One region of the Micromonospora sp. CPCC 205558 genome, then DNA from elsewhere that is predicted to be linked to it. Evidence: riboswitches for the same ligand, from Rfam matches in the RefSeq annotation. Region 1 holds a riboswitch; each other region holds the start of a gene.
The links. Region 1 has a riboswitch for cyclic di-AMP ahead of V6U86_RS06935 (coiled-coil domain-containing protein). Riboswitches for the same ligand answer to the same signal wherever they lie in the genome.

Region 1 (7,280 bases):
GGCCGCTCGCGCGGCGGCCCGGGAGCGTCCGGAGGACTACCGGGATTACGCGCACGTGGTTGTGGACGAGGCGCAGGACGTCTCGCCGATGCAGTGGCGGATGCTCGGTCGGCGCGGCCGACTGGCCTCCTGGACCGTGGTGGGCGACCCCGCGCAGACCGCGTGGACCGGCGATCCGGAGGAGTTGACCCGAGCCCGCGACCAGGCGCTGGGCCGGCGCAAGCGACACGATTTCACGCTCACCACCAACTACCGCAACTCGGCGGAGATCTTCGCGGTGGCGGCGGCGGAGATCCGCCGGCTCTACCCCGACCTGCCGCTGCCGACCGCCGTCCGCTCCACCGGCGTCGAACCGGTCGAGCTGGTGGTGCCCGCGCCAGGGTTGGAGACCGCGACCGTGGAGGCCGCCGCCGGCCTGCTGGCCGAGGTGGAGGGCACGGTCGGGGTGATCACGCCGGTCCCCCGCCGCGACGAGGTCGCTGGTTGGCTCGGCGCGCTCGGCGCGCCCAGGTTGCAGGTGGTGACCAGCTTGGAGGCCAAGGGCATGGAGTACGACGGGGTGGTGCTGGTCGCCCCGAGTGAGATCCGGGCGGATCCGGGTGCCGGGGTACGCACCCTGTACGTGGCGCTCTCCCGGGCCACCCAGCGGCTCACCACCATCGACCCGACCGGCTGACGTGCGCGGACTGCCGCCAGCGAGAGGCGCTGCGCGTACACTTGCACACATAGCGATGTGAGCATACATTTGACCGGGTCCCGGCCGGCGGCGGAAGGTAATTCTCGTGGGCGCAGGTCATGACCACCACCATGGGTCCGTCGCCAATGCCGCACACCAGCACCGGGGTCGACTCTGGGCGGCGTTCGGGCTGCTCGCCACCCTGATGATGGTCGAGGCGGTGGCCGCTCTGCGCACCGGCTCGCTCGCCCTGCTCTCCGACGCCGGGCACATGTTCACCGACGTGCTCGGCATCGGGATGGCGCTCGCCGCGATCACGGCGACCCGGCGGGCCACCGGCGATCCGCAGCGCACCTTCGGGCTCTATCGACTAGAGGTGCTCGCCGCGCTGGCCAACGCCCTCCTGCTCTCCGGCGTCGCGATCTACGTGGTGATCGAGGCGCTTCGCCGTTTCGGCGACCCACACGAGGTAATCGCCGGCCCGATGCTCGCGGTGGCCGTGCTCGGCCTGCTCGCGAACATCGCCGCCTTCGCCCTGCTGCGCGCCGGGGCTCGGGAGAGCATCAACCTCCAGGGCGCCTACCTGGAGGTGCTCGGCGACCTGCTCGGCTCGCTCGGCGTCATCGGCGCGGCGCTGCTCATCACGGTCACCGACTGGTGGTGGGCCGACCCCCTGGTCGCGGTCGCCATCGGCGTGTTCATCCTGCCGCGTACCTGGCGGCTGGCCCGTGCCGCCATCCGCATCCTGGTGCAGGCCGCACCGGAGCACCTCCAGGTGACCGCCGTGCACGACCGGCTGGCGGCGGTCCCCGGTGTCGTCGAGGTGCACGACCTGCACGTCTGGACGCTCACCTCGGGCATGGAGGTGGCCTCGGCACACCTGACCATGGCACCCGGCGCGGAGGTCGGCGCGGTGCTCACCGCGGCGCGTACGGCCCTGCACGACGACTTCCGCATCGAGCACGCGACGTTGCAGATCGAGCCCGGTGCCACCTCCGGAGCGTGTGGCTCCATCGAGTGGTGACGGGGCTTTTCAGAGCATTGCTCGACTTTCGGCCCAATTTTCGGTGATGACGCACGCACCGTCCGTCACATTGGCTGCAGCCGCCCCACCGGCACCGGTAGGCTCGGTCCCGGCCTCCACCAGGCGGCGCCTCCCGGCGCCGGTGGCGGTCGCCGCCTAATCGCCCAACTGGGCGAACCGGGGAACCATGTTCCTGGGGTGCATCCGCGTCAGCGGTAGGGATCTTCCGTCCCGAACCCGTCAGCTAACCCGGTCGGCGGCTGACGGAAGGACATGCGCAGTGGCACCAGCACGACCACCCGCCGCCCGACTGGCGGCCCTGATCGTCGCGATGTTCGCCCTCGGCGTCGCGCTTCCGGCCGGCACCGCCTCGGCCGCTCCCCCGACCGGCCTGCGAGCTGCCGCACCCGACTCCGACGAGGAGGGCGGCACCCCGGCGTTGCGCGCCCAACTCGAGGCGGCCAGCAAGGGCTATCTGGACGCGAAGCGCGCCCTGGACACCTCCGTACAACGGCAGCAGCAGCTCGCCACCCAGCTGAAGACCATCGAGGTCGAGATCGACCAGCGCAACGGCAAGGTCGGCGAGATCGCCGAAGTGGCGTACCGGACCGGACGGCTCGGCGCGATGTCGGCGCTGCTCAACAGCAGCACTCCGGAAGGCTTCATGGACCGGGCGGCCGCGCTGGACGCGGTGGCCGCCAACGAGGACCGGGTGCTGCGCGACCTGTTGAAGAGCAAGGACCAGGCCAACCGCACCCGGGTCGCCCTGGACAGCGAGATCCTCGAACAGCGCAAGCAGGTCACGGTGATGGCCAAGCGCAAGGAACAGGCCGAACGGGCCCTGGCCGTGGCCACCACACCCAAGACGCGGACCACCGCCGACACCTCCAACCGGGGCACCTCCACCGCCAACGCGACGGCGGCGCCCCGCAACTCCGACGGCTCCTGGCCGTCGGAGTCGTGCAGCGTCAACGACCCCACGCCGGCCAGCGGGTGCATCACCCCGCGCACCCTGCACGCGCTCAACCAGGCGAAGGCCGCAGGCTTCACCCGGTACGTCTCGTGCCACCGCCCCAGCGGCTCCGGTGAACACCCGAAGGGTCGGGCCTGCGACTTCGCCGCGCAGAAGGGTGGCTTCGGCGGCGCCGCGACCGGTGGCGACAAGACCTACGGCAACAACCTGGCCGCGTACTTCATCCGCAACGCGGACCGGCTCGCCGTGCTCTACGTGATCTGGTACCGGCAGATCTGGCTGCCCAGCAGCGGGTGGAAGTCGTACAGCGGGGCGCACGGCACCCCGTCCACCGACCACACCAACCACGTACACCTGTCGGTCTACTGACCCGCGCGTGGTGATGCCTGTGAGTCGTCCTGGCGACTCACAGGCATCACGCACGTCCGGGGCCGGGCTACGTCGCCGGGCGTACCCCTGATGTCGTCGCTCGTCGGACGACCCGGTCGGGGGCCGGCGGGCAGCATCGCGGTATGCCTCGGATCCGACCCACCACCCGCAAGGCGCTGCTCACCCTGCACCTCGTCACCTCGCTCGGCTGGCTCGGCACCGACCTGGTGCTGCTCACCCTCGGCGTCGCCGTGCAGCGGGGCGCCGACCCGGCGGTGGTCTATCCGGTCAGCGCCCTGATCGGCACGGTGCTGTTCGCGCCGCTGAGCATCATGGTCTGGGTGATCGGAGTCGCCAGTTCGCTGCTCACCCCGTGGGGCCTGCTGCGCCACCGCTGGGTGCTGGTCAAGCTCGTGCTCACCACGGTGATGGTCGGGCTGGTGCTGTTCCTGCTCACCCCGAACCTGCGCCACGCCGGAGCGGTCGGCGCCGCCCTGCCCGCACGCGATCGCGCCGACCTGGTCATCGCGCCGGCGGTGTCGACGAGCCTGATGATCATCGCGACGGTGCTCTCCACCTACAAGCCGTGGGGCCGCCGCCGCACCGCCGCAGCCACCCGCACCGCCGCAGCCACCCGCACCGGCGGTGGCCGCGCTACCGCACGGCAGTAGCGACCGCCGCACACCGATGATCGTGCTCGATCCATGATGTAGTGGCCTCGATGCGTCAGGAGGCCACTACATCCACGATTGAGCGCGATCATGAAGCGGGGTGGCGGGGCGGGGCGGCGGGGTGGCGGGGCGGGGCGGCGGGGTGGCGGGGTGGCGGGGCGGGGCGGGTCAGGTGGGTGGCGGTTCGCCGGTGCGGTCGAGGGCCGCGCCCAGCCGGGTCGCGAGGGCGAGGTGGGCGGCTCGGGCCTGGCGGAACGCGTACCGGAACAGCGGCTTCGGCGCGGTGAGGGTGATCTCCACGTCGATGCGGACCAGGCCGTCCGGCTCGGCGCGCAGCCGGGTGTGGTTGCGCACCGTGGTGGCTGGCCACTGGCGGGCCACCATGACGATCTCGTCGGCCTCGCTGATCAGCACGTCCGCGTGGTAGGTGGTCTGGAAGCGCAGCGGGCCGGCCATCAACCGGTCGTTGATCGTGTAGCTGGCCTGCGCTCCGGACCGGGGCGGCACCCGGCGGACCCGGACGATCAGCGGATGCAGCTCACCCTGCCGGGTCAGGTCGCTGAGCAGCGCTGCCGCCTCGGCCAGTGAGCAGCGGGCCTGGACGGTGTAGCTGAAGGTATCGCTGCTGAGCACACCGTCTCCCGCCGTGGTTGGTCGCCCGATCGTCCCGTACCGATGTCCGGCTGGCAACGCCCGACCGGCCCCAGCGACCGCGACGGGGCGGGCCGATGCGGCGACCTGCCACTACCTGCCCTATTAAGGTCAGTTAGTGCGAATCTTCCGAAGGCGCCGGAGGGCGGCCCGATGAACGGCGACGACCAATGAGCGGGCACGTGATGGTCTTCGCGCCCACGCCACAGCTGACGGTGACCGTGGACCAGCCCAACGACCACCCCGAGCTGCACCTGCACCCCGGCGGGCAGGGCGTCTGGCAGGCCCGGATGGTGATCTCCCTCGGTGTCGACGTGGTGCTCTGCGCCGCCCTCGGTGGCGAGATCGGCCAGGTGCTGGAGCCGCTGCTGCTCAGCGAGGGCGTGGACCTCAAGGTGGTGGTCCGCGACTCCGGCAGCGGTGGGTACGTGCACGATCGCCGGGAGGGCTCCCGGCGGGAGATCGTCGACGTGCCCGGGCATCCGCTGAGCCGGCATGAGATCGACGAGCTGTACAACCTCGCCCTCGGCGAGGGCCTGCGAGCCTCGGTGAGCATCCTCAGTGGACCGAACGAGCCCTGGCTCGTACCGGCCGACCTGTACCGACGCTTCGCCGCCGACCTCGGCGCGAACGGCGGCCGGGTGGTGGTCGACCTCTCCGGCGATCACCTCGGTTCGGTGCTGGAGAGTGGAGTGTTCTTCCTCAAGGTGAGTCACGAGGAGTTGATCCGCGACGGCCGCGCCCGCAGCGACGACACCGTGGAGCTGACCCAGGCCATGTACGAGCTGCACGCGGGCGGCGCCGAGACGGTCGTGGTGAGCCGCGCCGACCAGCCGGCGCTGGCGCTCATCGACGGGGAGTTGTTCCAGGTCGAGATGCCCCGACTGGAGGCCGCCGACCCGCGCGGCGCGGGCGACTCGATGACCGCCGGAGTGGCAGCCGTCGTGGCCCGGGGCGGTGACATCCGGACCGCCATCCGCACCGGCGCCGCCGCCGGCGCGCTGAACGTGACCCGGCACGGCCTGGGCACCGGACGACTGGATTCGATCACCGGGCTGGTGGACCGGGTCCGACTGGTACCGGCGGACAGCCGGCAACAGGAGCGGACCACCCCGGACGAGCTGGCCGACCGGGTGACCGAGCGATGACCCTGCGGGTGTTGATCACCAACGACGACGGGATCGCGGCGCCGGGCATCCAGGCGCTGGCCTGGGCGGCCAGGCAGCGGGGCCTGGACGTGGTGGTCGCCGCGCCGATGGAGGAGGCGAGCGGCACCAGCGCCGCGATGAGCGCCATAGAGCGCGACGGGCGGGTCATCGTGAACGACCACCCGCTGCCGGAGCTGGCGGGGGTGCCGGCGTACGGGGTGGCCGGGTCCCCCGGCTTCATCACGCTGATCGCGCTGCACGGGGCGTTCGGTCCACCGCCGTCGGTGGTGCTCTCCGGGGTCAACCGGGGTGCCAACGCCGGCCGGGCGGTGCTGCACTCCGGGACCGTGGGGGCTGCGTTCACCGCCGCCTCGAACGGTTGCCGGGCGATGGCGGTCTCCCTCGACGTGCTCTCGGCCGGCGAGGCGACGGCCGCGAGCGGTGGCGCAGCGGTGGACGCCGCCGCCCGGGTACGCGACGCCGAGCGGCACTGGAGCACCGCCGCGCGCGTCGCCCTGGACCTGCTCCCCCGGTTGACCTCCGCACCGATGGAGAGCGTGCTCAACGTGAACGCCCCGGACCTGCCGCACGAGCAGCTGCGTGGGGTGCGGCGGGGCAGCCTGGCCAGCTTCGGTCAGGTGCAGATGACGGTGGCCGAATCCGGCCACGGCTTCGTCCGTACCTCGCTGGAGGAGCCGGGGCAGGCCGCACAGCCCGGCACGGACGTGGCGTTGCTGGCCGCCGGGTACGCGTCGGTGACGGCCATCCGAGCGGTCACCGAGGCGACCGACATCGACCTGACCGGCCTGGACGGGCAGCCCTGACGGCGGTGCCGACGCGCTCAGGCGCCGGGCAGCACCTCGGGGGTGGCGGTGCCGGCGAAGTAGGGCTCCGGGGCACCGAAGAGGCCGAGCAGGCCGGTCACCCAGAGCTGCCGGTGCACGAACCGGCTCGGCTCCGTGACGACCAGCTTGACGTCGCTGACCTCGGCCGTCTGGAAGCCGGCCACCATGGCGCTGATGCCGACCGAGTCGATGAAGGTGACCAGCCTCATGTTGAGTTCGATGCGCAGCGGGCGGCCCTTGGCCAGCACCTCCGCGATCGCTTCGCGCACCTCGTACGCTGTGTCGACGTCGATTTCGCCCCGCGGGGCGATCTCCACGACACCACCGGACAGAACCGACTTCACGATCGACAGGCTCACGCGAGCACCTCCACCCGCCCGTCCCCCGGGCGCCTCATCAGTACGCGGGCCGCGACCGAGAGTATTCCTCCGATGGCCTCGGTCGCCACCCCTCTGGATGAGCAATTCGCGGATCCGGGCCCAAAAAGCCGCCCATATCCGCACTTTTCAGTATCTGATTACTCAAGACTTTTTGTTATCCGAGCATCGACGATCGGTCGTGACCGACGCGCCGCCGAACCAGGGTAGCGGTCCGGACGTGGCCCATCCGACAACCCGCCCCCGACGTACGCCCGCCCCGTGCGCCGTCGGCGTGTCGCGCACCGTCGGCCGGCGCGATCCGCGCCGAGGGTTGTCCACGCGCCCTAGCATCGGCCGGGACACCCACCGTGACGGAGAGGATCTTCGATGATCAAGCGACTTGCCGGGTTGGCCGGCGTCGGCATTCTGCTCGCCCTCGTCCTGGCCTGCGGTTTCGGTGGCGGAGACGACGATGACGACGACGATGACGACTTCGCCAGGGGCGTCACCGTGTCAGCGGTGCGCTGAGCCGGTGGCGCGTCGGGTGACGGCGCGCGCCGAGCT
Region 2 (7,280 bases), on a different contig from region 1:
GAACTGATTTTCCTGTGCAATCATCACGTCATTCCCGAAGGAGACGGTGCACCCCTCCACGGCTGTGATCATGCAATGGCCGGTCATGTTGATGTTGTCACCGAATTTCACGGTGGCGTCTTGTCCGATGCGGATGGCCGCCTTGATCCCGCCGACCTTCGTGTTGGCACCCAGGATCAGCGTCCCGTTGTCGCAGTCGAAGTTCACGTTAAGGTACTCGACGCGCACGCCTTTAGGGGCCACAATCCGGTTGTTGCGGCCCTTGAAAGTGATGGAAATATTCCCGCCGATTATCCCCTCGCAGGCAATGCTGTTGCCCTCGTCGTCGGAGTACTCGGATAGCTGAGCGACTTTTCCCATCTCGATAGTCTAACGACATGCGGGATCCCGCTAATCGACCGGGCGGCCGACTGTGGAGATGCACCGCGGCCCGGTCTTGACCTTCGATGAGGTCATCGCGAAGGTGCCGTCAGGGCCCGCGTCGTGGTACCACGCTCCCCGACGCCGGCCTTTTGGGACGAACCGGAGCTAGCCCTCTTTTCCACCGTCCGTCGCAAAAGGGGCTGATTGTCGACCCACGGAATAACCGTATCTGCACTAGGGATTTCTCGTCATATTTGGCATTCCACGGGAGCCACTCAGCCATCCCGTACGCCATCGACCCGCCCTCCTAGGGAGCGGGCCGCCGCCCGGCCGGCCTTGACGCAGGTTCGGACGCTGGCGGGTCGGGCGGTGGTCTGCTCGCTTGCCTGGCTTCCACTTTCACGGCCTGCGGCAAACCGGCAACACCCTCGCCTCGCGGACCGGGGCGAGTCTCGCCGACCTGATGGCGCGGATGGGTCACGCCTCGACTCGCGCCGCGATGATCTACCAGCACACCGCCCGCGAACAGGACGAGCAGATCGCCGACGCGCTCAGCTCGCAGATCAAGAAGAGTCAGGATCGGACACGGTAAGCGCAAGAAGTGATAGCAACGAATGAGGCCCCAGCCAGGGAACAAGTCCTGAGCTGGGGCCTCACGGTGGAGCGGGTGACGGGAATCGAACCCGCACTGTCAGCTTGGGAAGCTGATGTTCTGCCATTGAACTACACCCGCAAGCGGCACCACTGTACCCGAGTCGTCGTGCCCGTGCACCCAGGTACCCCCGCCGACTGGAGGTGTCCGCATACCGCACGGCTCGGGGCGACCCGGGTTGATCCACTCGACTTCCTGAAAGTCGGGGCGTCCGAAGCGCCGGGACACCGCGGTTTCACCCAAACCGAGTTGATCATGCGGAGCGGCGGAACGCCGGGCCGGGTGAGGGTAGGGATGGGGACACGTCGGGCCGGGCCGGACCAGGCGGGGTGAGGTGGGGGCACGCCGGGCCGGGCGAGGCGGCGGAACGCCGGGCCGGGCGACGCGTACGCCCGGTGCCGGCTCCGTGACGACGGAGCCGGCACCGATGATCTTCCGGCCTGCGGTCAGGCGGCCGTGCACTGGACGTCACGGCTGAGGCGGGTCGGGCGCGCCGGCGGGACGGCCAGTGGGGCGGCCACCGCCGACGGGGAGTTTGGGTCGAGCCAGACCCGCACGGCCGGCCGACCCGGCGCGAGCCCCGGCACCCCAGCAATGTGCTGCTCACGTCGGGTGAGCATCGCCACGTCGATGGTGAACTCGAAGAGCCGCCAGTCGACCTGCGGCTCGGCCCGGGCGCTCTGCGCCAGCTGCGCCACCCGGACCGGATCGGTCACCGGACGGGCCCGCCCCGCCACGTACGCCTCGTCGTCGCTCTCCTCAGCGGGGAACGAGTGCAGCGCGTAGCGGCCGTCCCGTTCGAGGTCACGGCGCTTGGGCGAGTCGATGATGAAGCAGAACAGCCCCTCGGTGGTGATGACCGGGGAGACCGGATGGACGCGGGGCCCGCCGTCGGCGCGGACCGTGGCCAGATAGCCGAAGCCCGGCCCGTACTGCTGGAGGAGAACGCGGATCCCGTCGGCGAGTCGGGGCTCGTCGGCGGCGAATTCGGACCAGGAAGCCATGTGGGCATTCTATCGAACAAATGTACGAGCAGCGACCTCGACGCGCTGGTCACCGGCACCGAATCCGGCCACTTTTGGCGACGCGGCTATGGTGGTCCGATGCTGCTCTCCGACCGCGACCTGGTCTCCGAGATCAAGGCCGGCACGCTGGGCCTGGAGCCGTTCGAGCCCACCCTGGTCCAACCGTCCAGCATCGACGTCCGACTCGACCGGCTGTTCCGGGTCTTCAACAACCACCTCTACACCCACATCGATCCCGCCATGCAGCAGGACGACCTGACCTCGGTGGTCGAGGTCCCCGACGGCGAGCCGTTCGTGCTGCACCCGGGGGAGTTCGTCCTCGCCTCGACACTGGAGGTCATCTCGCTGGGCGACCAGCTCGCCGGCCGGCTGGAGGGCAAGAGCTCCCTGGGCCGGCTCGGGCTGCTCACGCACTCCACCGCGGGTTTCATCGACCCGGGCTTCTCGGGTCACGTGACGCTGGAACTCTCGAACGTGGCGAACCTGCCGATCACCCTGTGGCCGGGCATGAAGATCGGCCAGCTCTGCATCTTCCGGCTCTCCTCGCCGGCCGAGCACCCGTACGGCTCGGTGGTCTACGGCTCGCGCTACCAGGGCCAGCGGGGGCCGACACCCAGCCGCGCCTGGCAGCACTGGCGCACCTGGCCCACCCGCTGAGGTTCAGCCGCTAGGACCGAGACGACGAGGGCCCGCCGCGACGGATCGCGACGGGCCCTTCGGTCATCCAAGGGTCAGCCTGGGCGGCCGTAGCTGTGGATCGGGCCGTCGTCGACCTTCTTCATCTTGACCGGTTGACCGGCCTGCGAGGCGTGCACCACCCAGCCGCCGCCGACGTACATGCCGACGTGGTGGATGTCGCTGTAGTAGAAGACCAGGTCGCCGGGGCGCAGGTCGCCCCTGCTGACGTTCTTCGTGACCCGGCTCTGCGCGGCGGCGTTGTGCGGCAGGGACACGCCGGCCTTCGCCCAGGCGGCCAGCATCAGCCCGGAGCAGTCGTACGAGTTCGGGCCCTCGGCACCCCACACGTAGGGCTTGCCGATCTGCGCGCAGGCGAACTTGACCGCGGTACCTGCGGCGCCGCCGGGGTAGCTACCCGGGCAGGGCGCCGGGCGCAGCGGGCCGCCGCCGCCGTTGCCGTACACCTTGAGGCGCAGCTTCTGCAGGCGGTCGATCTCTTCGTTGATCTGCTTCTTCTTCGCCGCCAACTGAGCTTCGGTGCGGGCCAGCTGGGACACCATCTCGTCGAGCGGCGCCTTCTGCGCGGCCAGCTGGTCGCGCAGGTCGGCCACCTGGCGTACGTCCTTCTGCTGGTTGTGCGCGAAGCGGTCGAGGATTTCGAGCTGGCCGACCACCTCGCTGGGCGACCGGCTGCCCAGTACGGCGTTGACGGTCGAGACGTTCTCACCCATGTAGGCACGTGCGGCCAGGGCGCCGACCTTGTCCAACGCGGCGTCGACCTGACGCTCCAGCGGGGCGATCCGGGCGGCCAGCGCGTCGGCCTGCTTGCGCTTCGCGGCGAGGTCGGCGCGGGTGGCGTTGTGCCGTTCGATGATCGGTTCGAGCTTGTTCCAGTCGGCGTCGATCTGGCGCTCGATCTCGGCGACGGACGGGTCGGCGTGGGCCGCCGTGGCACTGCCGGTCAGGACGACGGCGATGCCGGCCAGCGCGGCGAGTGCGGTGGTGAAGCGGGACCAGCGTGGGCGCGGCACGATCGACGCAGGGCCGGCTGATGCCGACCGCTCGGACGACGGCCGCGGGGCATGGAGTGCCACCGGGGTTCCGTACTCCTTCTTCCTGACCGCCTACCGGGTTAGCTGACGGGTTCGGGCGGGAAGTCGGCGCCCTACCGCAGTGGCTGCGGATTCACCCCGAGGGACCTGGGTCCCCGGTTCGCTCGGAAACGACTCGGCGGTGTCGGTCCGTTACCGCCCGGGTTGGGCGGAGCTGCTGTCGGGCCGACGAATGACCAGAGTAGAGACGCTTGTTACCGATCCGCAACCCGTTCGGCCGTGACACTCCGTACCGATTGGGCGAGGTCACCGACCGTGTGTGAAGAATTCTTTCCGCACGCTTCGATAGATAGAAAGGTATTGACCTGGCCTGCCGGGCGGCGCGATGGTGACCTGACCTCACTCCGCGAGAATCTAGGGGGTTCGATGCACCATTCAACCCTGTCCGCCGGCTGGCGCGCACTGCTCGCCGCCACCGTGGTCGCCGCAGCGACCACGGTGCCATTCTCCGCCGGCCCGGCCGCCGCCGCGCCAACCACCGACCGCCAGCAGCAGTACGCCGCCGCAGCCACCGAGTACGGCGTGCCGACGGTCGTGTTGCTCGGCGTCTCCTACCTGGAGTCGCGCTGGGACGCCAACGCCGGCACACCGAGCACCAGTGGCGGCTACGGCCCGATGCACCTGACCGATGCGCGGCACGTGGCCGCCCTACCCGGGCGCGGTCACCACGACGCCGGAGCCGAGGACCCACGCGGCGACGACTCCCGTCCCGCCCGGGTCCCCGCGCCCCGGCCGGTCGAGGCCCCAGCGCCGTCCACCACCGCGTTGCAGACCGTGGACGCCGCCGCCACGCTGACCGGCGTCGCCCCCGAGGCGCTACGCACCGACGCCGGCCTCAACATCCGGGGTGGGGCCGCGCTGCTGAGCGCGTACCAACGGGAGTTGGGCGCTCCGGTGGGCGCGGACACCGACCCGGCTGCCTGGTACGGCGCGGTGGCCCGCTACTCCGGCGCGGACAGCGCCGACGCCGCCGCCGCCTTCGCCGACGAGGTCTTCACCACCATCGGCGCGGGCGCGTCCCGGATGACCGACGACGGCCAGCGGATCACCCTGCCGGCCCGCGCGGTGCGACCCGAACGTTCCTGGTTGGACCGTCTGGGCCTGCGCCGGCTGGCCCGCCCGGACGGGGTGGAGTGCCCGCGCACCATCTCCTGCGAGTGGATCCCGGCCCCCTACGAAGCGTTCGGCGACGGGGACTACGGCAACCACGACCTCTCCGACCGGCCCGCCCGGCAGAAAATCGAATACATCGTCATCCACGACACCGAGGCGAGTTGGGCGACGACCCTGCAACTCGTCCAGGATCCGACCTACGTGAGCTGGCACTACTCGCTGCGCTCGGTCGACGGGCACATCGCCCAGCATGTGTTGACCAAGGACGTCGGCTGGCACGCCGGCAACTGGTACGTGAACGCGAAGTCGATCGGGCTGGAACACGAGGGCTTCGCGGCGCAGGGGACCTGGTACACCGAGGCGATGTACCGGACCTCGGCGAAGCTGGTCCGGCATCTGGCGCTGCGGCTGGGCATCCCACTGGACCGCCAGCACATCATCGGGCACGACAACGTGCCCGGCACCACCGCCGCGACCGTGCCCGGAATGCACTGGGACCCGGGGCCGTACTGGGACTGGACGCACTACTTCGACCTGCTGCACGCACCTCGACTGGACACCGGCACGCCGGCCACCGGGCTCGTCCGGATCGACCCGGACTACGCCACCAACCAGCCGGCGTTCACCGGCTGCGTCACCGCGGGCGTGCCGTGCGCGCCGCGCGGCTCCTCGGCGGTGGTGCTGCGGAGCGCACCGTCCGCTGACGCGCCGCTGGTCAACGACATCGCACTGCGCCCGAACGGCACCCCGAACACGATGGCCGTGTCGGACCACGGTGCCCGGGCATCCGCCGGGCAGACGTACGCGCTGGCCGGGCGGCAGGGCGACTGGACGGCGATCTGGTACCTCGGGCAGCGGGCCTGGTTCCACAACCCGGCGTCCGCGCCGACCGCCAGCTGGACCGTCGGTGTGGTGGCCACGCCGAAGCCCGGACGGGCCACCATCCCGGTGTACGGACGGGCGTACCCGGAGCAGGCGGCGTACCCGGACGGGGTGCCCTACCAGACCATCTCGCCCCTGCAGTACACCCTGGCCGCCGGGCAGCGGTACGCCGTCGGCGCGGTGCTGGCCGGCGAGTACTACCGGGCCAGCACGTTCGACGGCTCCTCGCCCGGCGACTGGACGGTGATTCGCGGCAAGAACCGCTACGCGCAGATCCAGTTCGGCCACCGGATCATGTACGTCGACCTCGCCGACGTGCAGCTGTTGCCGTCCCCGGTGGGCGCGCCTCGCTGAGAACCACGACGGCCCCCGGTCGGTGACCGGGGGCCGTCGTGTTGCGCGAGGTGGATCAGCCAGGTCTACGGAACCCGGCGACGGGCATGGTGTTGATGCTGGACACCTGCACCGGTTTGCCGGCACGTGGTGCGTGCACCATCTGGTTGTTGCCCAGATACAGCCCGACATGACTCAGGCCGGCGAAGAAGAAGACCAGGTCACCGGGGCGGGCGTCGGCGCGCGCGATGGCCTTGCCCTCATTCCACTGATCACCGGTGTGGTGGGTGAGGTAGATCCCCGCCGCCTTGTAGGCGTACTGGGTCAGCCCCGAGCAGTCGAACGAGTTCGGGCCGGTGGCGCCCCAGACGTACGGCTTGCCGACCTTCCCGCAGGCGGTCTTGATCGCGGTACGGGCCGCCGCGTTGACCACTCCGTTGATGGTCGGGCAGGACGCGGTCTTGACCGTGGTCTTCGGCATCGACGCCTCGAGCTGCTTGATCTCGGCGTCGATCTGCTTCTTCTTGGCCGCCAGATCGTTCTGCTGCCGGGTCTGGGTGACGATCAGCGCGTCCAGCTTCTGCTTCTCGCCGTCGTACTTGGCCCGCACGGCCAGCACGCCCTCGACCTCCTTGCGCTCCTGCGCGGCGAGCCGGTCGAGGATGGTGAGCTGCTCGGTGAGCGTGTCCGGCTTGGCGCTGACCAGCAGCGCGCCGATGTCGTGCGACGGGCCCGAGATGTAGTACCGGGAGGCGAGATCGCCGACCCGGTTGAGCGCCAGTTCGCTCTGTAGCGCCAGCGGCTCGATCTTCTTCTGCAGGTCCGCCGACTTCTTCCGGTTGGTCTTCAGCTGCGCCCGGACCTTGTTGTACTGCTCGATGGTGGGCTCCAACTGCTCCCACTTCTTGTCGATCTGCGCCTCGATCTCGTCGACCGTGGGCGCGGCATGTGCCGGCGCGGTCAACAGACCTGCGCCGACCGCCGCGGCGGCGACCAGGACAAGCACCCGGTGGGCGACGCGGCGCACTCCACCAGAGCGAGCAGACGCAAACAGGTCGTGACGATGAGGGGGCATGGTTGCCACCGGCACCGACTCCTTTGCAACCGACCGCCGGGCGCCTC
Region 3 (7,280 bases), on a different contig from region 1:
CGACGTGGCCAAGCAGGCCGCCGGGATCATCGACTTCTCCGGGATCAACGAGCGGGGTGACTTCGCCAGCCTGCCGATGCGGACGTACTCGTCCGGCATGGCTGCCCGGCTGCGGTTCTCCATCGCCGCCGCCAAGAAGCACGACGTGCTGCTGATCGACGAGGCGCTGGCCACCGGCGACAAGGGCTTCCGCAAGCGCAGCGAGCAGCGGGTGCGGGAGCTGCGGGAGGGCGCGGGGACGGTGTTCCTGGTCAGCCACCAACTCTCCTCCGTACGAGACACCTGCGAACGGACGATCTGGCTGGAATCGGGCGTCATCCGGATGGACGGCCCCACCGACGAGGTCATCCGGGCGTACGAGACGTACGCGAACAGCAAGTAGGGTTCCACGAACGTCCGGCATCGACACGGCACCTGAGGACCGCGTCGCCCGCGTTGGGGCGGCGCGGTCCGCGCGTTAAGGTTCATTCCGTCGCCGCTCGGGCGGAACTTTCCGTTAACGCATCCCTGAGAGTGAGGATCCGGCAATGACGCAGGACCAGACCACTGGCCCGGACGCCGAAGCGGAGACCCCGACGCCGTGGCGGCCCTCGCGGACAGTGGCGGTGGTCTTGGCCGGAGGCACCGGGACCCGGCTGGGCCTCGGCATCCCGAAGCAGCTGCTGAAGATCGCCGGTAAGCCGATCATCGAGCACACCCTGGCGGTCTTCGAGGCGGCCCCGGAGATCGACGAGATCATCGTGCTGATGGCCACCGGCCACGTCGACGACGCCCAGCAGATCGTCGAGAAGGCCGGCCTACGCAAGGTCACCAAGGTGATCGAGGGCGGCGACACCCGCAACGCCACCACCCGGATCGCGCTGGACGCGGTCGGCCCCCAGGACTGCAACATCCTCTTCCACGACGCGGTGCGCCCGCTGCTCAGCGGCCGGATCGTGCGCGAGTGCGTCAACGCGCTCTGGAGCTACGATGCCGTGGACGTGGCCATCCCCTCCGCGGACACGATCATCCAGGTCGACGAGAACGACTGCATCACCGACATCCCGGTGCGCTCCCGGCTGCGCCGGGGCCAGACCCCGCAGGCGTTCCGCTCCCCCACGATCCGTGCGGCGTACCGGATCGCCGAGGACGACCCGGACTTCGCCGCCACCGACGACTGCGGCGTGGTACTGCGCTACCTTCCCGGCACCCCGATCAAGGTGATCGACGGTTCGGACGAGAACATCAAGGTCACCCACCCGGTCGACGTGCACCTGGCGGACAAGCTCTTCCAGCTCGCCGCGGCGCAGGCGCCCCGGCTGACCGACCACCGCAGCTACAGCGAGGAGCTGACCGGCCGCACCATCGTGGTGTTCGGCGGCAGCTACGGCATCGGGCACGAGCTGACCGAGCTGGCCCGGCGCTACGGCGCTCAGGTCTTCCCGTTCAGCCGTTCCAGCACGGGCACCCACGTGGAGCGGGCCGAGGACGTCGAGGCCGCGCTGACGACCGCCTTCGAGGCCACCGGCCGGATCGACCACGTGGTGGTCACCGCCGGCATCCTGGAGAGGGGCGCCCTCGCCGAGATGGACGAGGAGACCATGGACCGGGTGCTCCAGGTCAACTTCGTCGGCCCGGTGACCATCGCCCGCCAGGCCCTCCCGTACCTCCAGCAGACCAAGGGTCAGCTGCTGCTCTACACCTCCAGCTCCTACACCCGGGGCCGGGCCCGCTACGCGCTCTACTCGGCCACCAAGGCCGCCCTGGTCAACCTCACCCAGGCGCTCGCCGACGAGTGGGCCGACGTGGGCGTCCGCGTCAACTGCATCAACCCGGAGCGCACCGCCACCCCGATGCGGACGCGGGCCTTCGGCGAGGAGCCGGAGCACACCCTGCTCGCCGCGGAGGCCGTCGCCCAGTCGTCGCTGGACGTGCTGATCTCCGACCTGACCGGTCAGGTCATCGACGTACGCCGGGCACCCGGTGACGGGCCCACGCCGAACGTGCCGGCCCAGCCCGGGTCGGGTCCTCTCGAGGCACCGACCGACGTGACGTCCGCGAACTGACACCGGCGGCGGAACCACGAACGGAGCTACATGCGCGGCGACCTGGTCCGAAAGCTGGCCGCCCGGTGCCTGACCATCGGGTTGGCCGTGCTGGCGTTTGTCGTGCTGGCGCTCACCGGCGCCACCGGCTGGGGGCTGGCACTGGCCGTCGCCGCGCTGGCCGCCACTGCCGCCGAGCAGCGGATCCGGCCCGGCGCTGACCTCGTAGCGGAGACCACGTTGATCGCCGCGGCGGTCCTGGTCGGTTACGCCCGGCGGCTGGACGACGGGCTCAACCTCGCGCTGGTCACCACCGGGCTGGTCCTGCTGGGGCTGGTGCTGCTGGTGGGGCCGCTGCGCACCGCCGGCAGTCTGGAGATCCGGGCGGCGAACCTGCCGGTACGCGCCTGGACGCCGCTGGTCGCCGACCATCTCGGCACGGCTCTGCTCGGGCTGCTCGCCGCCCTGGCGCTCGCCGCCGCGCTCGACCTGCCGGCCGGCGTGGCGCTGGCCGCCAGCCTGCTGGTCGGCGCGGGAGCCGGTGCGGTAGCACTGGACCTGGCCCGGCGGCGGTTCCGGCCGAGGGCCACCGGCGGGCCGGTGGCCGCCGCGCTGCGCCGGCACCAGCCGGAGTTCCTGCTCTACTTCTCCGCGCCTCCCGGGTCGGAATACCAGGTCACCATGTGGCTGCCGTACCTGGAACGGATCGGCCGGCCGTTCCTGGTCGTGCTGCGCGAGCCGGAGTTCCTGGCCCCGATCGCGGCGGCCACCGACGCGCCGGTGGTCTACTGCCCCACCCTGGGGGCGTTGGACGAGGCGTTGGTGCCGAGCCTGCGGGCGGCGTTCTACGTCAACCACGGCGCGAAGAACAGCCACTGCGTCCGCTTCACCCAGCTCACCCACGTCCAGCTGCACCACGGCGACAGCGACAAGGCGCCGAGCGCCAACCCGGTGTCGGGGATCTTCGACCGGATCTTCGTGGCCGGGCAGGCGGCGATCGACCGGTACGCCCGCGCCGGGGTGCAGATCCCGGCGGACAAGTTCGTGGTGGTGGGTCGCCCACAGGTCGAGTCGATCGAGGTACGCCCGGAGCCGGCGCGCGGGTTGGCGCACCCCACGGTGCTCTACACCCCGACCTGGACCGGGCACCACGCCGACGCCGACTACTGCTCGCTGCCGGTGGCCGAAGAGCTGTTGCACCGGCTGCTGGAGCGCGGCGCGACCGTGATCCTGCGGGCCCACCCGTACACCGGGCAGAACCCGACGTCGGCCCGCCAGCTGGGCCGCCTGACCGAACTGCTCGTCGCAGACCGGGCCCGCACCGGCCGCCAGCACGTGGTCGGCGCGGCGGCCCGGGAGCTGAGCCTGACCGAGTGCGTCAACTCCTCCGACGCGCTGGTCTCCGACGTGTCCGGCGTGATCTCCGACTTCCTCTACTCCGGAAAGCCGTACGCGGTCACCGACATGGGCGACGAGGGCGACCAATTCGTGGAACGGTTCCCGCTGGCCGGGTCGGGTTACGTGCTGCGCCGGGACATGTCCAACGTGGACGGCGTGCTGACCGCGCTACTGGACACCGACCCGCTGGCCGATGCCCGCTGGGCCACCCGCCGCCGCTACCTGGGTGACTTCCCGGCCGAGTCGTACGCCGAGGCGTTCCTGACCGCCGCCCGCCGGGAGCTGACGCCGGCCGCGGCACTGACCACGTCCACACCGGCGTAGCCGCTCAGCGGTACGGGTCGAGCAGCGCCAGCACCGCCGCCGGGTCCTCCACGTGCGCGTTGTGCCCGAGACCGGGCAGCGTGGCGACCGGTACGCCGTACTCCTTGAGCTGTTCGTCGGTGACCATCGGGTCGTTCTCCCCGCGCGCCAGCACCACCGGCACGTCGGTCGCCGCCAACAGCGCGCCCAGGTCGGGTTCGCCGACGGCGAAGGCGGTCGGGTCCATGGCCAGGCGCCACCGGCCGTCGACCTGGCGCAGACCGGCGTCCACCACCGGGTGGTCCGGCGGGAGCAGGCCGACCAGTCCGGAGACCCGCAGGTAGCGGCGGGCCGCCTCGGTGCGGCTGGCGAACCAGCTCACCGGGCGGGCAGCGACCTCGGCGGCGCGTTCCAGCTCCGCGGCCGTCCACTGTGCCTTGATGCCCAGCCCGACGACCGCGTCCACCGGCGTCCCGGCGGCGCGGGCGGCCAGCGCCAGGCCGACCATCCCACCCAGCGAGTGTCCGAACACGACCAGCCGGTCGTCGGGGGCGAGGGCCTGCGCGACCTGCTGGGCGAAGCCCGCGAAGGAGTACGACGGCAGCGGCGGCGCCCAACCGTGGCCGGCGAGGTCCGGTGCCAGCCACCGCCCGGGCCAGCGCTGCTCAAGGTACGGCGCCCAGGGCAACCACACGTCCCCGGTCGCCCCCATGCCGTGCAGCAGCAGCAGGACCGGCCCACGGCCGGCGTGACCACCCGATGTCTCCACCACGGCCGCAGTCTGTCACGGTTCACGGCCCGGTACGAGAGTCGTCGACGCCCAGCCGCGACATGCGAAGACGCCACGGGCGCCGGCCCCTTGTGGGGGACGGCGCCCGTGACGGTTCAGCGTGCCTGGGTCAGGCGGAGTAGCCCCGGCTGGTGATCCAGTTAGCCAGGTCGATGGTGGTGATCCAGTACGACGGGTCGGCCGGGTTCGCCGAGTCGGCGATCCGCACGGTGCGACCGTTGTCCTTGTAGCCCACGACGGCGATGTAGTGCCCACCACCGTAGGAGTGCCAGCCGCCGTCGGTGTCGGTGGCGTCCCCGACGACGTTGGCGACCACGCCCCGGCCGTCGGTGATGGCCTTCACGACGTCGGCCTGGAGCCGGTCCATCTGCGCCGGGCTGGGCGCGCTGGGGAACATCCGGGTCCGGTACGGGGAGCCCTTCACCTCAGCGTTGAGCACCCGGGTGGTGTCCTCGGCCGAGTTAGTGCCCATCTCGGTGGTGCCCAGCTCGGCGCCGAGCTCCTCCTGGGTGCGGTCGATGCCGGCGGCGCTGAGCGCGTTCCGGGTGGCCGCCGGGCCGCAGTTGTAGTAGGTGTTCTGCGCCTCGTAGTCGTAGTCGAGCACCTTGGTCGCGGGCGGCTTCGGCTTCGGCTTCCGGGTCAGGTCCGGGTTGGTCGTGGTCTTGGCGGCGGGCGACGCGGCGCTGCTGGCCGGGGCGGCCGTGGTCGGCACGGCGCTGGCCGAGGGGGACGCGTCCCGAACCTCGCTGCGGGAGGCGGCGACGTCGCTGCGCATCTCGGCGACCGTGGTCGCGGTGCGCTGGCCGGCCGGGGCGTCGTCGGCGGTGGTGACCAGGGCGCCGGTGGTGGTGGCGATCGCGAGGGCCGCGGCGGCGGCAACGATCTGGTACGGGCGCTCGGTGGCGAGACGGCGGAGCTGACGCTGCAGGGTGTGCTTCACGGGGTCCTCCACGGATCGGGGGGAGAGCGGCACACCGGGGCCGGACCGGTATCCGGGCAGGCGCCAGCGCGCGGACCGTGGTCCGCGGATGGTGAACCGCTCAGGGGAACGCCCGGCGTGGCCGGGCGGGGAAGGCGATGACCCGGGGGTCAGCTCACCGTCACTCGACGATTGAGCGGGTGCACCGCCGCGCCGTGGAGGCGAGGGAACAACCGAGGGGTGGAAAGGTGCTGCACGAGATTGGGACTCCTTCCGACACCGCCTACCGGGTTAGCTGACGGATTCGGGCGGGAAGATCGCCCTACCGCGGGCCGTGGCTCGCGGATTCACCCCGGACTTACTGATGGGTCCCCGGTTCGTTGATCACGATTAAGCGGGTCGATGCGGCGTCGCGTCTTGCGATCGGTTACCGCACCGGACGGGACGACACTACTGGTGGTCCACGTGCCCTGCCAAGCAAGGCTCACCTGCGTAAACCTCAATTGGCGCGGCAATTTCTGCGCGTATTGCCGATGACGTGACTCGATGGGACAACCGGTTACGGCCGCGCCTGCGGGCGACAACCGGACAGGCGGCAAAAAACGCAACCACAATCGTGGGAACGATGGCACCACTCGCGCCGGACGTCCGATTTCACAATTGCGTGACCGGCCTCACATCACAGATCGGGCTCAACCCACCCGCGCCGGCCGCCACCGTGCCACCACGGCGGGGCGCAACGCCTCCGCCACCGTCCGGCGGACGGGCACCGGGGTCGGGCGCAGCCGGGCCGCCGCCGCGTACGCCTCCTCGGCGAGGGTACGAGCCGACTCGGCGGCCAACTCCGCGTCGCGCCACGCGGCCCGCTCACGGCCGGCGGCCACCTGGTAGTCGGCCAGCCGCGCGTCCCGGATCACCCGGCTGATCAGCACCTCCTGCTCGACCGGGTGTCGTCGGGGATCCCAGCCGTGCCGGTGCCCGAACACGTCACCGAGCTGCGCCATGCTCAGGTCACCCCGCCAGTACGCCGCCATCGCCGCCCGGTGCAGATAGCGCTCCCGGGCCGCGTATTCGGCGGGGGTGTGCGGAGTGCGCGGGGTGGGCAGCGCCCCGGCACCGGCGAAACGACGCGCGGCGTTGTCCGCCTCGTCGTACTCGATCCAGGCCCGCTCCAGCTGCTCCTGAGCGGTCAGCCAGGCGGCGCGTCGCCGCTTGGCGGTCGTCGACGCACCGGCTGCGGCGACGGCCACCTCCTCGGCGTAGCGACGCCTGTCGACGGCCTCGGCGGCGGCCAGCTCCCGAGCGGTGGGCGCGGCCGGGGGCGGGTCGTCAGTGGGCCGGTCCCGTTCGGGGCGGGCGGCCAGCACGGTGAGCAGGCCCAGGGTCAGCAGGAACAGCGTCGACCAGATGGCGGCGGCCTGCGGCACCTCGGTCACGAACTGGTAGAAGACGGCGGTCTCCATGGTCGGCACCTCGGGGAGAGAACAGTGCGGTGAGGGCCCGCACCGGCCAGCGGGCCACGGCGGGCCACCGGTCGGCGGGGTAGGAAGCGGGTGGGTCGACAGGGCGCGGCGACGGGACGGTCGTCCCGGTGGCTCAGCGCCGGGGTGGGGCTCGGGAGGCTCGACCACTCGCACTGTCGACGAGGGGCAGCCGGTCAGACTCGGCCGTGTGGACCGGCAGCACGCCGGCAGCGGTGGCGCCCTGATCGCCGGGGAACGTCACCGGCGTGTCGACCGACCAGGTCGGAACCGAATCCTCGGCGGCCTCCGGCGGTATCGCCGGGGTCGAGCGCGCCACACCCTGCGCTTCGGCGTGCCGGCAGGAGGCCGCCAGTGACCCGACA
Region 4 (7,280 bases), on a different contig from region 1:
GTGTGACCGCCTTCCTGGATGTCCGCCTGCCCTCGCGAGAGTCTTGTCGGTCCCGCCCTGGGTTGGTTGCCCAGGGGGCGACCGGGGTCAACGTATGAAATCTAAATCACGTATACCTTGACGTATCTTAGGGTGCGTGTGACGGTGGAGCGCGAGTGAGCGCCCGCCACCCGGCCGGCGGAAAAGTCGGTTTGACCAGGTGAAATGCGTCGATACGAGGTGCGGGATGAGCCATATCGGGAGCGCCGGCGGTCAGCCGGGTTCGCAGCGGACCACCGACCGAGCGTCCGCGCCCAGCGAGCCGGCCCGGGCGTACGCGGAGCTGGTATCCGGCAATCGACGCTTCGTCGGCGGCACGCCACGCCACCCCAACCAGGATGCCGGGCACCGGGCCGCCGTGGCCGACGGGCAACACCCGTTCGCGGTGATCGTCGGCTGCTCCGACTCCCGGCTGGCCGCCGAGATCATTTTCGACCGAGGGCTGGGTGACCTGTTCGTGGTTCGCACGGCCGGGCACACCGCCGGCCCCGAGGTGCTCGGCAGCGTCGAGTACGCGGTGACCGTGCTCGGCACTCCGCTGGTGGTGGTGCTCGGCCACGACTCGTGCGGTGCGGTGCAGGCCGCCCGAGAGTCCGCCGCGACCGGTACCGCACCGAGTGGCCATCTGCGCGCGGTGGTCGACGCCGTGCTGCCCAGCCTGCGCCGGGCCGAGGCCGAGGGCGTGGATGACATTGACGGCATTGTCGACATCCACATCGCACAGACCGTCGCGACGTTGCTCGGGCAGTCCCCGGTGCTTGCCGACGAGGTGACGCGGGGGCGGTGCGCGGTGGTGGGGATGTCCTACCGGCTGGCCGCCGGAGCGGCACGCCCGGTGGCCGCCGTGCCGGCAGGCTTCGCGACGCTGGACTCCCCGGCCACCGTTTGACGCGACGAGGGCCGCTCCGCGTCACGCGGAACGGCCCTCGACGGGGATCGAGCGGGTCAGAGCAGCGACATGTGGACGTGGTCGGTGTGGTTCGATGGCCCGCTGTACGACTTCCAGCCGGTGGCCGGGAACCAGATCTGCCGGTTCCAGATCACGTAGTAGATGCCGAGCCGGTCGGCGTTACGGATGAGGAACGCGGCGACGTTGTTGCCGTACGTCCGGGTGTCTTCGTTGTGCCACGGCGAGAAGCCGCTCTTCTGGAGCGACCAGTCGCAGGCGCGGCCCTTTGGGTGCTCCCACGGCCCACCGGAGCGGTAGCAGCCGACGAACCGGTTGAAGCCGGCCCGCTTGACCTCCTTGTACGCGTGCAGCGTGCGGGGGGTGACGCAGCCGGACGTGGTGGGGTCGTTCTCGCTGCACGACTGGGCCTTCCAGTCACCGTCGGCCGTGCGACCCGGGCCGATCTTCGCGACCGGAGAGGTGGCGTCCACCAGGCCGCCGGTGAAGCCCTTACCGCCGACGAGGGAGAGCGCCTTGTCGGCCTCGCTCTTCCGCTTCGCCATCAGGGCGGTCTGCTTCTGCTGCTCCCGAACCTCCGTGTCGAGGGCCAGCTTGGCCTGCTCGGCGCGGGCCTTCACCTCGTTGACCTCGGAGAGCTTCTTCTCGTTGACCATGTTCATCTCGTCGAGCACGGCCGCGCGCTGGACGAACGAGTCGGGGGCGTCGCTCTCCAGCAGCATCGCGATCGCGCCGATCCGGCCGGTCCGGTAGGCCTGGGCGGCGATCTGCCCGACCTGCGGGGCCAGCGCTGCCAGGTCGGCGTTGGCCCGGTCGACCTCCGCGGCCAACTCGCTCTGCCGCTTCTTGGATTTGTCCAGCTTGGACTTGGCGGCGGAGTAGTCGCGGTTGGCCTGCTCGATGACGTCGTTGAGCAGCTTGGGCTCGCCGTCCTCCTCGTGCCCGGACGGTGTGGGGTTCGTCGGGGCGGCGACCGCCGGGATTGGCCCGGCGAGCACGGTCAGTGCGGCGATCACGGCCACCGCGGGTGTCAACCAGCGGCGTAGGGGTGCCGTCACAATGTTCCCTTCCGTCGACCGCCGACCGGGTTAGCTGACGGGTTCGGGGCGGAAGCGGCCCCTACCGCTGACGCGGATTCACCCCAGGTACCTGGGTCCCCGGCTCGCCGGTTGGCGATTGGGCGGTGGCACCGCAGGCGCCGCTTCGCGCCTTCATCGGTAACCGGCAGCGAGGTTACCCGAGAGTCGACCGGGTGAGCTACGCCTGGATGCCGATCAAAAGCGTCATTTCGCCATAACGTTAAGTGACCAGTGACGCGGTTCTCAGGGTGGATGCCCGATCTGGTCACGCTGAGGAGTGTCACCATGCCGTATCCGTGCTCCTGTTCGACTCCGGCCACCGGTCGGTGGCCTCGGATGGGGGTGCGGCCCGCGGCCGGTTCAGCTCGTTGGAGCCGGCCGTTCGCGGTGAGATGAGTGCGGCCAGTGCCTCCGTGCGACGCGGCTGGGGTCGCGACGCGGGCGTGTCGGCGGACGGCGTCGCATCGGTGCGCCCGGCGGCGGTCACGACGGCGGCCAGCCCGGTGGTCAGCGGCACGGCGGCGATCAGACCGAGGGTGGCGACCGCGCTGCGGACGATCTCCTGAGCGAGGAACTCACTGGTGAGGATCTGCCCGATCGGTCGCGAGTCGGCGGTGAGCAGGAGCAACAGGGGTAGCGAGGCGCCCGCGTACGCCAGGACGATGGTGTTGACGGTGGAGGCGATGTGCGCGCGGCCGACCCGGGTGGCCGCCCGGTACAGCTGCAACCGGGTCAGCCCGGGGTTGGCGTTCGCCAATTCGGTGACGGTGGCCGCCTGGGTGACAGTCACGTCGTCGAGCACTCCGAGCGATCCGATGATGATCCCGGCGAGCAGCAGACCGTGCAGGTCCACGTCGCCCTGGAACATCGACAGGGTGGTGGCGTCCTCGCTGCCGAAGCCGGTGAGGTGGGTCGCGGCCGTAGCGATGGTGGCGAGTACGCCGGTCAGCACCAGGCTGCCCAGGGTGCCGAGCACAGCGACAGAGGTCTGTGCGGTGACCCCGTGCGTCAGATAGAGCACCACGAACATGATCAGGGCGGCGCCCACCACCGCCACCAGCAGTGGTGACCTGCCGGCGCCGATGCCCGGCAGCACGAAGGTGAGCAGGATGGCGAAGCTGGCGGCCAACCCGGCGAGCGCGGCCAGACCCCGCCACCGGCCGAACGCGACGATCGCGGCCGCGAAGACCACCGCCAGCCACACCATCGGGGTGCCGCGCTGGTGCTCGGCGATGTTCCAGTTGCTGGTGGTGGGATCGGTGGGATCGGCCAGCTCGACCAGGATGACCTTGTCGCCGACCTCGACCCGTGGTGCGCCGGGTCCGTCCGGCACCGGGGTCCGTACCTGTTGGCCGGCGGTCGGCCCGTCGTCCACCCGGACGTCGACAGTGCCGCACCGTCGGTCGCCGACCCCCGGTGTGCCGTCGGGGACCGACGGCATCGGCGGGCACGGCTCGCTCACCACCCGGGTGACCGTGCCGGAGTAGCGCGGCAGGTCCGCGCCACCGTCGGTCTGCGGTGACCCGCTGCGCGGCCAGAGCAGCACCGCGGCGAGCACGGTGGCGACGAAGAGGGGTACCACCGTCACGACGAGGATCCGTCGCGCCCTCGGTGGGGCGGACGGAGCCGGGCGGGTGTGGTCGGAACCCAAGGCGAGACTCCCAACGATCCAGTGCGGGGTACGGGTCAGCGGGCCGGGCGGTTCACCGTTTCGGTGGGAATGCGGCGGGCGGCGGGGCGTATCGCTGCCAGACGACCGCTTGATCACGGACGGTCAGTGTTCGGCCTGGTCGGCCGGGGGGCGACGTCAGGTCGTGGCGGCGTCGGTGCCCAACTGTGCAGCGGCATACGGAGGGCCATCGCGGGAGATGCTAGCCAGCCCGCCCGCGGGTTGCAGGTCGTGGCGGAGTGTCGGGTGGCCGAACCACTCGCGTGACGGCCCCCGGGGCGGCATGTTGGAACCATGCCCGCTCCGTCACCGCCCGAACCCGATCACCCGCAGCGCGCCGGACCCACGCCGCACGACAAGCACGCCGGGCACGACAAGCACGCCGGGCACGATCCGGCGATGTTCCGCCGCCGGTTCTGGGTCTGCCTGGTGTTGACCATCCCGGTGGTGCTGACGAGTCATCTCGTGTCGAATCAGTTGGGCCTGGCCGGGGAGGGTGTTCCCGGGCGGCCCTGGGTGGGCCCGGTGCTCGGCTCGGTGGTGTTCTGGTGGGGCGGTTGGCCGTTCCTGGTCGGCGCGGTCCGCGAGGTGCGGGACCGGGCGCCCGGGATGATGCTGCTGGTCGCGATGGCGATCACCGTCGCGTACGCCGCGTCCCTGGCGACCAGCCTCGGCGCCTTCGACCTGGACTTCTGGTGGGAGTTGGCCGCGCTGGTCACCATCATGCTGCTCGGGCACTGGCAGGAGATGAAGGCCATCGGGCAGGCGCAGGGCGCGTTGGCGGCGCTGGCCGCGCTGTTGCCGGACGAGGCCGAACGGGTGGCGGCGGACGGACGGGTCGAGGCGGTGCCGGTGACCGGTCTGCGGATCGGGGACGTGGTGCTGGTCCGGCCGGGAGGTCGGGTGCCGGCGGACGGCCGGGTGGTCGAGGGCGGTGCCGAGCTGGACGAGTCGATGATCACCGGCGAGTCGCGACCGGTCGCCCGGTCGACGGGCGACCGGGTGGTGGCCGGCACCGTCGCCACCGACTCGGCGATCCGGGTACGCGTGGAGGCGGTGGGTGAGCAGACGGCCCTCGCCGGCATCGAGCGGATGGTCGCGCAGGCCCAGGCCTCCGGTGGACGGGCCCAGCTGTTGGCCGACCGGTTCGCCGCCGCGCTGTTCTACCTGGCCACCGGCACCGCCGTGCTGACCGTGCTGGTCTGGACCGCGCTCGGTCAGCCGGACGAGGCGGTGGTCCGTGCGGTCACCGTCCTGGTGATCGCCTGCCCGCACGCGCTGGGTCTCGCCATCCCGCTTGTCGTCGCGCTCTCCACCGCGCTCGCCGCGCGGTCCGGGATCCTGGTCAAGGACCGGTTGGCGTTGGAGCGGATGCGGACGGTCGGCGCGGTGCTCTTCGACAAGACCGGCACGCTGACCCGGGGCGAGCACGGGGTGACCGATTTGGTGGCGGCGCCGGGCATCGAACGGGACGAGGTGCTGCGGATCGCGGCCGGCGTCGAGTCGGAGAGCGAACATCCGTTGGCCCGGGCGATCGTGGCGGCGGCCGGGTCGACCGGCCCGGCCCGGGCCGCCGGGTTTCGGGCGATGCCGGGCCGCGGGGTGCAGGCGACAATCGACGGTACGCAGTACGCGGTGGGCGGGCCGGCGCTGCTGCGGGAGCTGGGCCTTCCGCTCCCGGCGGAGGTGGAGGCCGCGACCGCGCGGTGGTCGGCACGGGGTGCGGCGGTGTTGCACCTGGTGCGGCTGCCGGACACCGTGCTCGGTGCGTTCGCGTTGACCGACGAGGTGCGTCCGGAGGCCCGGCGCGCCGTCGACGAGTTGCGCGCCGAGGGTGTCCGGATCATCGCCATGATCACTGGTGACGCGCGGCCGGTGGCCGAGGCGGTCGCCGCCGACCTCGGCTTCCGAGCGGGCGTCGACGAGGTCTTCGCCGAGGTGCTGCCGGCCGAGAAGGATGATCGGGTGGCCGAGCTCCAGCGGCGGGGGTTGGTGGTGGCGATGGTCGGCGACGGGGTGAACGACGCGCCGGCGCTGGCCCGGGCGGACGTGGGTATCGCGATCGGCGCGGGCACCGATGTGGCGATCGAGTCCGCCGGGGTGGTGCTGGCGTCCTCGGACCCGCGCGGGGTGGCGGCGGTGGTCCGGCTGTCCCGGGCGTCGTACCGGAAGATGCGTCAGAACCTGGCCTGGGCGGCCGGCTACAACGTGCTGGCGCTGCCGCTGGCGGCGGGAGCGCTGGCCTGGGCCGGTGTGGCGTTGAGCCCTGCGGTGGCCGCGGTGCTGATGTCGGCGTCCACGATCGTGGTGGCGCTCAATGCGCAGCTGTTGCGCCGGGTCCGTCTGGATCCCGCGTCGGACTGAGGGCTGTCAGCCGCGCTTCATGAGCCGGCCGACCGCCGCCATCATCTCGGTGGCCATCTCGTCGGCCCGCCCCTCGGCGGCGCCCTCGTGCATGCAGTGCCGGGCGTGACCGTCGAGCAGCCCCAGGGCCACCTTGTCGAGGGCGGCCTGGATCGCGGAGATCTGGGTGAGCACGTCGATGCAGTAGCGGTCGTCGTCGACCATCTTCTCGATGCCCCGGACCTGCCCCTCGACGCGGCGGAGCCGCGCGAGCAGTTGGTCCTTGCTGGCGGTGTATCCGCGGATCGGGGTGGGTGCGGTCATGCCGACCAGGATAGCCTACCCCCAGGGGGTATGGTACGGTCCTCCTTGCGAGATACCCCCACCGGGTACCGGTACCGAAAGGGAGACGATCCGATGGTCAACACGACGTACCAGGTGCAGGGCATGACCTGTGGGCACTGCGTCAGCGCGGTGAGCTCCGAGGTCGGCGCCATCGAGGGCGTGCGTGACGTCCAGGTCGACCTCGCGGCCGGCCGGGTCACCGTCAGCAGTGATCAGCCGCTGGACACCGCGGTTGTCCGAGCCGCCGTCGACGAGGCCGGTTACGACCTCGTCGACGCGTGATCGGAGGGCCGGCGTGCGTACGGTGACCAAACTGGCCGGGTTCGCAGTCGGCCTGACGGCGGTCTTCGGCGCGACCTACGGGATCGGCCGGGTCGTCGACCCGACCCCGGTCGCCGAGAGCCGGCACGAGGCCGCCACCACCCCGTCGGCACCCGAGCACGGCGGGACGGCCGACCAGCTCCCCGGCGGGCTGCTCGTCTCCGAGCGGGGCTACACCCTCGAACCGGCCGACGCCCCGGCCGGCGAGTTCGCCTTCCGGATCGCCGGCCCGGACGGCCGCCCGGTCACCCGGTACGAGGTGGCGCACGACAAGCAGATGCACCTGATCGTCGCCCGCCGGGACCTCTCCGGCTTCCGTCACGTCCACCCCGAGCTGGGCCCGGACGGCACCTGGCGGGTCGACACCCCGCTGACCGGCCCCGGGCAGTGGCGGGCCTTCGCCGACTTCACCCCGACCGGGGGTGAGCCGCTGACCCTCGGCGTGGACGTGACAGTCCCCGGCGAGCTGACCGAACGGCCGTTGCCAGCCCCGGCGACCAGCACCACAGTCGACGGCTACACGGTCACCCTGACCGGTGCGCCGCAGCCCGGCCGCACATCGTCACTGACCCTGACC

Region 2: linked by a shared signal. The riboswitch ahead of V6U86_RS08540 (C40 family peptidase) and the one ahead of V6U86_RS06935 (coiled-coil domain-containing protein) in region 1 are both predicted to bind cyclic di-AMP.
Region 3: linked by a shared signal. The riboswitch ahead of V6U86_RS16880 (C39 family peptidase) and the one ahead of V6U86_RS06935 (coiled-coil domain-containing protein) in region 1 are both predicted to bind cyclic di-AMP.
Region 4: linked by a shared signal. The riboswitch ahead of V6U86_RS26420 (coiled-coil domain-containing protein) and the one ahead of V6U86_RS06935 (coiled-coil domain-containing protein) in region 1 are both predicted to bind cyclic di-AMP.

What each region holds. Positions count from the first base shown of each region.
Region 1 is NZ_JBAKHR010000005.1:403,249-410,528, forward strand. Features, by position in the region: gene V6U86_RS06925 (HelD family protein) at 1-676, shown strand, start outside; gene V6U86_RS06930 (cation diffusion facilitator family transporter) at 783-1,700, shown strand; cyclic di-AMP (ydaO/yuaA leader) riboswitch at 1,844-1,975, shown strand; gene V6U86_RS06935 (coiled-coil domain-containing protein) at 1,981-3,042, shown strand; gene V6U86_RS06940 (DUF2269 domain-containing protein) at 3,186-3,713, shown strand; gene V6U86_RS06945 (SRPBCC family protein) at 3,882-4,346, opposite strand; gene V6U86_RS06950 (1-phosphofructokinase family hexose kinase) at 4,535-5,512, shown strand; gene surE (5'/3'-nucleotidase SurE) at 5,509-6,336, shown strand; gene V6U86_RS06960 (STAS domain-containing protein) at 6,354-6,716, opposite strand; gene V6U86_RS06965 (hypothetical protein) at 7,104-7,244, shown strand.
Region 2 is NZ_JBAKHR010000006.1:257,098-264,377, reverse strand. Features, by position in the region: gene V6U86_RS08565 (acyltransferase) at 1-360, opposite strand, end outside; gene V6U86_RS08560 (hypothetical protein) at 746-955, shown strand; tRNA gene V6U86_RS08555 (tRNA-Gly) at 1,023-1,096, opposite strand; gene V6U86_RS08550 (pyridoxamine 5'-phosphate oxidase family protein) at 1,462-2,019, opposite strand; gene dcd (dCTP deaminase) at 2,119-2,697, shown strand; gene V6U86_RS08540 (C40 family peptidase) at 2,772-3,749, opposite strand; cyclic di-AMP (ydaO/yuaA leader) riboswitch at 3,826-3,961, opposite strand; gene V6U86_RS08535 (N-acetylmuramoyl-L-alanine amidase) at 4,197-6,179, shown strand; gene V6U86_RS08530 (C40 family peptidase) at 6,235-7,248, opposite strand.
Region 3 is NZ_JBAKHR010000012.1:196,913-204,192, reverse strand. Features, by position in the region: gene V6U86_RS16900 (ABC transporter ATP-binding protein) at 1-382, shown strand, start outside; gene V6U86_RS16895 (bifunctional cytidylyltransferase/SDR family oxidoreductase) at 528-2,045, shown strand; gene V6U86_RS16890 (CDP-glycerol glycerophosphotransferase family protein) at 2,076-3,746, shown strand; gene V6U86_RS16885 (alpha/beta fold hydrolase) at 3,751-4,497, opposite strand; gene V6U86_RS16880 (C39 family peptidase) at 4,625-5,467, opposite strand; cyclic di-AMP (ydaO/yuaA leader) riboswitch at 5,700-5,841, opposite strand; gene V6U86_RS16875 (hypothetical protein) at 6,127-6,897, opposite strand; gene V6U86_RS16870 (hypothetical protein) at 7,031-7,280, opposite strand, start outside.
Region 4 is NZ_JBAKHR010000028.1:34,779-42,058, forward strand. Features, by position in the region: gene V6U86_RS26415 (carbonic anhydrase) at 227-928, shown strand; gene V6U86_RS26420 (coiled-coil domain-containing protein) at 985-2,004, opposite strand; cyclic di-AMP (ydaO/yuaA leader) riboswitch at 2,009-2,139, opposite strand; gene V6U86_RS26425 (YibE/F family protein) at 2,306-3,676, opposite strand; gene V6U86_RS26430 (heavy metal translocating P-type ATPase) at 3,989-6,058, shown strand; gene V6U86_RS26435 (metal-sensitive transcriptional regulator) at 6,065-6,361, opposite strand; gene V6U86_RS26440 (heavy-metal-associated domain-containing protein) at 6,455-6,664, shown strand; gene V6U86_RS26445 (hypothetical protein) at 6,678-7,280, shown strand, end outside.